One region of the Pseudomonas sp. F-14 TE3482 genome, then DNA from elsewhere that is predicted to be linked to it. Evidence: predicted binding sites of a transcription regulator. Region 1 holds the regulator's gene; each other region holds the start of a gene.
What was found. Region 1 encodes sigma-54, which starts transcription at its own class of promoters, with help from an activator protein. Its sites were predicted from a motif close to ANTGGCATNNANNTTGCTNT; they were not measured.

Region 1 (2,202 bases):
AATATGCAGCGTGGCTTCGATCTTCTGCAGCAGTTTTTCGACGTTCATCGTGACTTGCACATTGGTGATCTTGTCGAAATGCCTCTCTAATCGGTCGAGTTTTTCGCCGATGTAGGTGCGCAGGGGTTCGGTCACTTCCAGTTGGTGTCCACTGATGTTGACTTGCATACAGCTTCTCCTTCGTTGCCAGTGCATAAAGCGGCAGGCAGAAATGCCTGCCACTGGAACGCTGTGGCCAGCCCGGCGGCTACATCAACCGCTTCCGTTCGCTGGAAGGCGCGATCCCCAGGGATTCGCGGTACTTGGCGACGGTGCGACGGGCTACCTGAATGCCTTGTGCCTCCAGTAAACCAGCGATCTTGCTGTCACTCAACGGCTTTTTCTGATTTTCCGCAGCAACCAGTTTTTTGATGATCGCGCGGATCGCCGTGGACGAGCATTCACCGCCTTCAGAGGTACTGACGTGGCTGGAAAAAAAGTATTTCAGTTCATAGATGCCCCGCGGGGTATGCATGAATTTTTGCGTGGTCACCCGTGAAATTGTCGATTCATGCATGCCGACTGCTTCGGCAATGTCATGCAGCACCAACGGCTTCATGGCTTCGTCACCGTATTCGAGAAAGCCGCGTTGATGCTCGACGATCTGGGTGGCGACTTTCATCAGGGTTTCATTGCGGCTTTGCAGGCTCTTGATGAACCAGCGAGCCTCCTGCAGCTGATTACGCATGAAGGTGTTGTCAGCGCTGGTATCGGCACGGCGCACGAAACCGGCATATTGGGCGTTGACCCGCAGGCGTGGCACCGATTCCTGGTTCAGCTCCACCAGCCAGCGCTCGTTGTCCTTGCGCACGATCACGTCGGGAACGACGTATTCGGCTTCGGTGGACTCGATTTGTGAACCGGGGCGTGGGTTGAGGCTCTGGACCAATTCGATGACCTGGCGCAGCTCATCTTCCTTGAGCTTCATGCGGCGCATCAGCTGGCTGTAGTCGCGGCTGCCGAGCAGGTCGATGTAATCGGTGACCAGGCGCTTGGCTTCGGCCAGCCAAGGGGTCTTGGCGGACAACTGGCGCAGTTGCAGCAGCAGGCATTCACCGAGGTTGCGGGCGCCGATGCCAGCGGGTTCGAATTGCTGGATGCGGTGCAGGACGGCTTCGATTTCGTCCAGTTCGATGTCCAGTTCCGGGTCGAACGCTTCGAGGATTTCCTCGAGGGTTTCGTCCAGGTAGCCCTGATTGTTGATGCAGTCGATCAGGGTCACGGCGATCAGGCGATCGGTGTCGGACATCGGTGCCAGGTTCAGTTGCCAGAGCAAATGGCTTTGCAGGCTTTCACCGACCGATGTGCGGGTGGTGAAGTCCCACTCGTCGTCATCGTTGCTCGGCAGGCTGCTGGCGCTGGTCTGGTAGACATCCTCCCAGGCTGTGTCGACGGGCAATTCGTTGGGGATGCGCTCGTTCCAGTCGCCTTCCTCAAGGTTGTCCACCGTCGGGGCGGTTTCCTGGTAGGAGGGTTCCTGAATGTCGGCGTTGGGTTTCTGTTCGGCGCTATCGGCCAAGGGGTCGGCGTTATCGAAGTCGTCGCCTTCTTCCTGGCGTTCGAGCATCGGATTGGACTCCAGAGCCTCCTGGATTTCCTGTTGCAGGTCCAGGGTCGACAATTGGAGCAGGCGGATGGCCTGTTGCAGCTGCGGTGTCATCGTCAGCTGCTGGCCCATTCTCAAGACTAGCGATGGTTTCATGGCAGGGGCTTAACACCTTATTCGCCGGCGCACATGCGCCATCCACTACAGGGCGCCGAAGCGCCAAACATAAGCAAATTATATGCCCGAAACTGAAGTGTTTGCCTAGAGCGCTGTAACAATAAAAAGTTATTGATTTTTTATTGAAGCGAGCGCTCCCTCGGCGACCCGGGCACCTCAGGTGCTTACAGGCGGAACTCGTGGCCCAGATACACTTCCTTGACCAGTTCATTGGCGAGGATGGTGGCGGAGTCACCTTCAGCAATCAGTTGGCCGTCGTTGACGATGTAGGCGGTTTCGCAGATATCCAGGGTCTCACGAACGTTGTGGTCCGTGATCAGCACGCCAATGCCTTTAGCCTTGAGGTGATGGATGATCTGCTTGATGTCGCCCACCGAAATCGGGTCCACACCGGCGAAGGGTTCGTCGAGGAGGATGAATTTCGGGTTGGTAGCCAGTGC
Region 2 (2,202 bases), 5.9 Mb from region 1:
CAATACCTGGTCTCGAGCCGTCTCAACAAACTGATGGAGCAGCAGGGCATCAAATCATTGGGTGAGCTGGTTCAGCGCATCCAGACCCAGCCGCGCAGTGGTTTGCGCGAGATGGTGGTGGATGCCATGACCACCAACGAAACCCTGTGGTTTCGTGACACCTATCCGTTTGAAGTCTTGAAGAACAAGGTCTTGCCTGCAGCGATCAAGGCAAGCCCCGGCCAGCGCCTGCGGATCTGGTCGGCGGCGTGTTCGTCGGGTCAGGAACCGTATTCGCTGTCGATGTCCATCGATGAGTTCGAACGGGTCAACATGGGTCAGTTGAAGATGGGCGTGCAGATCGTTGCCACTGACTTGTCCGGCACCATGCTGACCAACTGCAAGACCGGCGAGTACGACAGCCTGGCCATCGGCCGCGGTCTGTCGCCCGAGCGCCTTCAGCGTTACTTCGACCCGAAAGGGCCGGGACGTTGGGCGATCAAGGCGCCGATCAAGAGTCGGGTGGAATTTCGCTCGTTCAACCTGCTGGACAGCTACGCGAGCCTGGGCAAGTTCGACATCGTGTTCTGCCGCAACGTGCTGATCTACTTCTCCGCCGAGGTGAAGAAAGACATCCTGTTGCGCATCCACAGCACGCTGAAGCCGGGCGGTTATCTGTTCCTTGGTGCGTCCGAGGCGCTGAACGGTTTGCCGGACCATTACCAGATGGTCCAGTGCAGTCCGGGGATCATTTATCAGGCGAAGTGATTCGTTGACGGCATAAAAAAACGGGAGTCCTCAGGGGCTCCCGTTTTTTTGTGCCTGTAATTATCTCTAAAAATCACCACAACCCCTGTGGGAGCGGGTGGTGTTCTTCCGACTGTGGGAAAGCGGCAGAAAAGCGGCAGGCGGCGGAAATCGGTTGCCGCTTTTCTGGCATTGCCGGCTTGCCACCGCGCGCAAAGCCCCGGTTTACGGGATTTTTTGAATTGGCACGGCGCTTGCTATGTCCCTGTTACGAAAAATCAGGTCACCCGAAGGTTTCCCGACATGAGCATCAGCTTCGATAAAGCGCTCGGTATCCATGAACAAGCCCTGGGCTTCCGCGCTCAGCGTGCCGAAGTCCTGGCCAACAACATCGCCAACGCCGACACCCCGAACTACAAGGCTCGGGATCTGGACTTCTCGAAAGTGCTCGCCGAGCAGAACGAGAAAACCAAAAACGGCAAGTTCGCCTTGAACATGACCAACAGCCGTCACATCGAAGCTGAAGGCATGGGCAATGGCGACGAGTCGCTGATGTATCGCACGCCGATGCAACCGTCGATCGACCAGAACACCGTAGACGCCCAACTGGAACAGTCGAACTACGCCGAAAACGCGGTCAACTTCCAGGCCAGCTTCACCCTGCTCAACAGTAAATTCAAAGGGCTGGTATCAGCCCTGCGTGGAGAGTAAGTCATGTCCCTTGCCAGTGTTTTCAACATTGCCGGTAGCGGCATGAGTGCCCAGACCACTCGCTTGAACACCGTCGCCTCGAACATCGCCAACGCCGAGACCGTCTCGTCGAGCATCGACCAGACCTACCGTGCCCGCCACCCGGTATTCGCCACCATGTTCCAGGGCGGCCAGAGCGGCGGCAGCGATTCGCTGTTCCAGAACCAGGACGCTGCCGGTCAAGGCGTGCAAGTGCTGGGCGTGGTCGAAGACCAGAGCAACCTTGAAGCGCGCTACGAGCCGAACCATCCGGCTGCCGATGGCAAGGGCTACGTCTACTACCCGAACGTCAACGTCGTCGAAGAAATGGCCGACATGATTTCCGCGAGCCGTTCGTTCCAGACCAACGCCGAAATGATGAACACCGCCAAAACCATGATGCAGAAGGTCCTGACCCTCGGTCAGTGATAAGGGGCGATTCATATGAGCGTTATCAGCGATGTTCTGGCCAACTCCTCGGTCCAGACCCCGACCAACAAAGACAGCCTGACCTCCGCCGCTACCGGCGGCCAGGAGCTGGGCAAGGACGCGTTCCTGCAACTGTTGGTGACTCAGCTGAAAAACCAGAACCCGCTCGATCCTCAGGATAACAGCGAGTTCGTGGCACAGTTGGCGCAGTTCAGTAGCCTGGAAGGTATCACCACGCTGAACGATACGGTCAGCGGCCTTGCCAGCAGCTACAGCTCCTCGCAAGCTTTGCAGGCTTCTTCGCTGGTGGGGCGCTCC
Region 3 (2,202 bases), 4.3 Mb from region 1:
CAGCCCCGCGCAACCACCGCAACCGGTGCAAGCCTTGGTCTGCGACTTGAGCAGGCCGAGGTCGGTGCAGCCACCGTCGATGGCCGAGCAGATCGAGCCCTTGGTGACGTTATGGCACGAACATACCGTCGCCGCCTCAGGCAGCGCGCCCGGGCCCAAGGTTGGCGCGCCGGTAGACGACGGCAGAATCAGGCTGGCCGGTTCCGACGGCAAGGCAATGCCGTTCTGCATGTATTGCAGCAGGGTGTCGTAATAGCTGTTGTCGCCGACCAACACCGCGCCGAGCACGCGTTTGCTGTCAGCATCCACCACCAGGCGACGGTAGCTGGCCGTCGCTTCATCGATGAACTGATAACTGCGCGCACCCGGCGTCTGGGCGTGAGCATCGCCGATGGAGCCGACGTCAACGCCGAGCAGTTTGAGCTTGGTCGACATGTCCGCGCCCTGGAACGGCTCCGCCACTTGATTGCACAGCAGCGATGCGACGCCACGGGCCATTTGATAACCGGGAGCGACCAGACCGAAGAGGCTGCCATTCCAGGCCGCACACTCGCCGATGGCGTAGATGTTCGGATCGCTGGTCAGGCACTGATCGTCAATCACCACGCCGCCACGGGGACCGATGTCCAGCGCACATTGGCGGGCCAGCGCATCTTGCGCGCGGATGCCGGCGGAGAACACGATCAGGTCGGCTTCAAGAAATTCGTCATTGGCAAAGTTCATCCGGTAGCGGTACTGCTCGCCGGCACTGATCGACTGTGTGCCACGGGACAGGTGCACACCCACACCGAGCCGCTCGATCTGCGCCTTCAGCGCCAGGCCACCCTGCTCGTCCAGCTGCACCGGCATCAGGCGCGGGGCGAATTCCACCACATGCGCTTCCAGGCCCAGGCTTTTCAGGGCGTTGGCGGCTTCCAGGCCAAGCAGGCCACCGCCGACTACTACGCCGCGCCGGGCATTGGCCGCCGCGGCACGAATCGCGTCGAGGTCTTCGAGGGTGCGATAGACCAGGCGCGAGTCACCTTCCGCACCTTCAATAGGCGGCACAAACGGATAAGAGCCGGTGGCCAGAACCAGTTTGTCGTACGAGACGCAACCTTGTGCGGTGATCACCTGACGGCGGTCACGGTCGATTTCCAGCACCGGCAAGCCCAAATGCAGAGTGACGCCCGGCGTCTGGTACAGAGAGGCTTCGCCCAGGGCCAACGACTCGGCATCGCGACCGCCGAAATACTCGGACAGATGCACCCGGTCGTAGGCGCGCATCGGCTCTTCGCTGAAGACATGCAGGCGATAGTGGTCAAGGGCGCCGCGCTCGATGAGCTGCTCGACACAATGATGTCCGACCATGCCATTGCCGATCACGATCAGTGTTTGCAGTTTGTTCAACGCGGCAACATTGGAATTCATAGTAAGCACCCAGCCAAAGCCAATCACGGTTAAAAAAAGCAAAAAAAAACGCCTGAAACCTCTCGGTTTCAGGCGTCTTTGCCTGTTCTTCGCGGTGTTCGACCTGGCGCCTTCGCCGGATCCACCGATATTGCCCACGACCTGCTCGGCCGCTCGATCATCGTTGATCGAGTGGGCTGCCCATCTGTTTTCGATGGACCTGAGGGGAACAATGCAGCCTTTGTGCCAGTCTGCCGCTTGATACTTCACTCGCGCTGAAAACCTCACGCTGAACAATCGGCGAATAGGCTTGGCGACCCGTGGGATAGGCGTGTTCTAGCGGGAGGACGGTCTTTCAGAAGGGGTTGCGTGGATCGTTGGCAACAGCGGATGTGGGCACTGGCAGAGGAGAAAACCCGGTGCACCGTTCGCGGCGGGTGCACGTTTTTATGGCATCGCGCTTTATAAAAGTGCATGTAGCGGTTTTTTTTCGAGGTTTTCACCGCGTGTAGGAAGTGCGCGCCAGATCATTCAACATCGATTAAAGGAGCCTGTTTAAGCGCCATCAAGGTTACTTCCTGAAAGCTACAAGACCTTGCGCCGTTGCCTACGCTTACGCCAGAATCCGCCGGCTTGTGCGCCTTGGGGCCGCTCGGTAACTTGATTCCTGTCACTGCCCATCAGTGATCGGGTTTAGCAGCCCGGGGTTACAAGCAAGTGCACAAGCTCTTGTCAGTCAGGCATTCCCATGCCTGCACTTGATGGTGGTTGTGCGCAGGGCGCCTTCGGGCGCGCCGGCTTTGCTAGCTTCCC
Region 4 (2,202 bases), 5.5 Mb from region 1:
GAGCAAGCCGCCAAACTCATTCGCGCCCGACGCCTGCCGATCGCTGCCGAACTGGATCTCAATGATCTGGAGGGTCGTACCGATGATCCGACCGTCAAAAGCCTGAAATCCCAGAACAGCATTGAAATCATCAGTATTACCCCGATCTGATACACCTCTTGTCACATTCACAACCAGACCTTGGCAGCAGCTCTATCTTGGGGCTACTCTGCAAGCGAGATCAGCGAATGACTCGCTAAGGTCTGGTCTTGTCAGCTACATGCTTGTTTCCCGTCGGCAACCTCTGTTGCCGTATCGCTCTCACCAATCGGTTGAAAGTGCAGGGAATACGGAAAGTCTATCCATCAGTCTGAGGGGGACGTTTCATGAGCACAGCCTATCAAGAAGACATCAGCAGCAGCGTGTTGCGCCGCATGAAAGAAGGCGGTTTCGACTTTTCACGATTCCATCCCATCGAGTTCTACGCCATTTTCCCGGACGAGGAGCGGGCACGCAGGGCGGCAGGTCATTTTTGTGGTGAATCCTTGAATGCCCAGATCAGCGTGCGCGATGACGGCGCGTGGCATCTGGAACTGAGCAAAGTGATGTACGCCACCTACGACGGGATCGGTGACTTTGAGCAGGACTTTGAGGCGGTGGTCGAGCCTCTGGGCGGTATCATCGAAGGATGGGGCGTCAAGCAGGAGGTACGAGGGCTACTCGCATAACTTTATGAACAGTGACAACACTCAGCAACGGCTGACCTTTGGGTTGGCCGTTTTCGTTTGTGCGGTGTGGTTTTTGATTCATAACGTTTCAAACACGCAAAAAAACCGCCTGAGCAGGCGGCTAAAGGGAAGTTTCGGTCAGGTTTTCCAGCGAATGCGCCGATTATCCGCATCGCCCCCCGGGCAGTGAAATCAACTCTGGCTATGCTGCTGATAGGCGACAGCATTGCTTCGCCATGAAGCGGGGGCAATCTGGTTGGGGCATTTACCGCACAGAATTGGTGCGGTGCGTGTGGCGTCATTATCCAACTGATTGATATCAAAGCGTTTATGCCGATGGCACGGGCCTTGCGAAGGCCTGGATGTCCGGGTGACAAGGAGTACGGCATGATCCGCACCTATTTTGATGAGATGTACGATGCCGGCGGCCAGGTCCGCCCGCATTATCGGGAGTTTGCCCGTTGGCTGGCCGAAACGCCTGACGAGCTTTTGGCACAACGGCGACGCGAGGCCGATCTGTTATTTCATCGTGCCGGGATTACATTCACACTCTATGGTGATGAGCAAGGGACAGAGCGCCTGATTCCCTTCGACACCATTCCCCGCAGTATCCCCGCCAGTGAATGGCGGGTCGTCGAGCGCGGCTGCATTCAGCGGGTCAAGGCATTGAACATGTTCCTTGCCGACCTCTATCACGAGCAGCGCATCATCAAGGCCGGCATCATCCCGGCCGAGCAAGTGCTGGCCAACGAGCAATACCAGTTGGCGATGCAGGGGCTGGATCTGCACCGCGATATCTATTCGCACATTTCCGGCGTCGACCTGGTACGTGATGGCGACGGCACGTACTACGTGCTCGAAGACAATCTTCGTACCCCCAGCGGCGTGAGCTACATGCTCGAAGATCGCAAGATGATGATGCGATTGTTCCCCGAATTGTTCGCAGCCCAGCGCATCGCGCCGATCGACCACTATCCGAACCTGTTGCTCGACACCTTGAAAAGCTCCAGCCCGATCGACAACCCGAGCGTGGTGGTGCTGACGCCGGGTCGCTTCAACAGCGCGTTTTTCGAGCATGCGTTTCTGGCCCGGGAAATGGGTGTCGAACTGGTGGAAGGTGCGGACCTGTTCGTGCGTGATGACAAGGTGTTCATGCGCACCACGGACGGGCCGAAAGCTGTCGACGTGATCTACCGTCGCCTCGACGATGCCTTCCTCGATCCGTTGGCGTTCAACCCGGATTCGATGCTCGGCGTTCCAGGTCTGCTGTCGTCCTACCGTTCCGGCAACGTGGTGCTGGCGAATGCCATCGGCACCGGGGTCGCGGATGACAAGTCGGTGTACCCCTTCGTCACGGACATGATTCGTTTTTATCTGGATGAAGAGCCGATCCTGAAGAACGTGCCGACATGGCAGTGTCGTAATCCCTCTGAGCTGTCCCACGTGCTGGCCAATCTTCCAGAACTGGTGGTCAAGGAAACCCAGGGTTCCGGTG

Region 2: flgB (flagellar basal body rod protein FlgB) is a predicted target of sigma-54. The motif match lies at 968-987, and genes of this name have one in related genera.
Region 3: nirB (nitrite reductase large subunit NirB) is a predicted target of sigma-54. The motif match lies at 1,621-1,640, and genes of this name have one in related genera.
Region 4: AB7M26_RS25875 (circularly permuted type 2 ATP-grasp protein) is a predicted target of sigma-54. The motif match lies at 1,043-1,062, and genes of this name have one in related genera.

Annotation. Positions count from the first base shown of each region.
Region 1 is NZ_JBRJII010000001.1:220,625-222,826, reverse strand. Features, by position in the region: gene hpf (ribosome hibernation-promoting factor, HPF/YfiA family) at 1-168, opposite strand, end outside; gene AB7M26_RS01030 (RNA polymerase factor sigma-54) at 248-1,741, opposite strand; gene lptB (LPS export ABC transporter ATP-binding protein) at 1,927-2,202, opposite strand, start outside.
Region 2 is NZ_JBRJII010000001.1:6,099,478-6,101,679, reverse strand. Features, by position in the region: gene cheR (protein-glutamate O-methyltransferase CheR) at 1-747, shown strand, start outside; gene flgB (flagellar basal body rod protein FlgB) at 1,030-1,437, shown strand; gene flgC (flagellar basal body rod protein FlgC) at 1,441-1,884, shown strand; gene flgD (flagellar hook assembly protein FlgD) at 1,900-2,202, shown strand, end outside.
Region 3 is NZ_JBRJII010000001.1:4,515,639-4,517,840, reverse strand. Features, by position in the region: gene nirB (nitrite reductase large subunit NirB) at 1-1,410, opposite strand, end outside.
Region 4 is NZ_JBRJII010000001.1:5,740,602-5,742,803, reverse strand. Features, by position in the region: gene AB7M26_RS25885 (hypothetical protein) at 1-150, shown strand, start outside; gene AB7M26_RS25880 (ribonuclease E inhibitor RraB) at 366-707, shown strand; gene AB7M26_RS25875 (circularly permuted type 2 ATP-grasp protein) at 1,095-2,202, shown strand, end outside.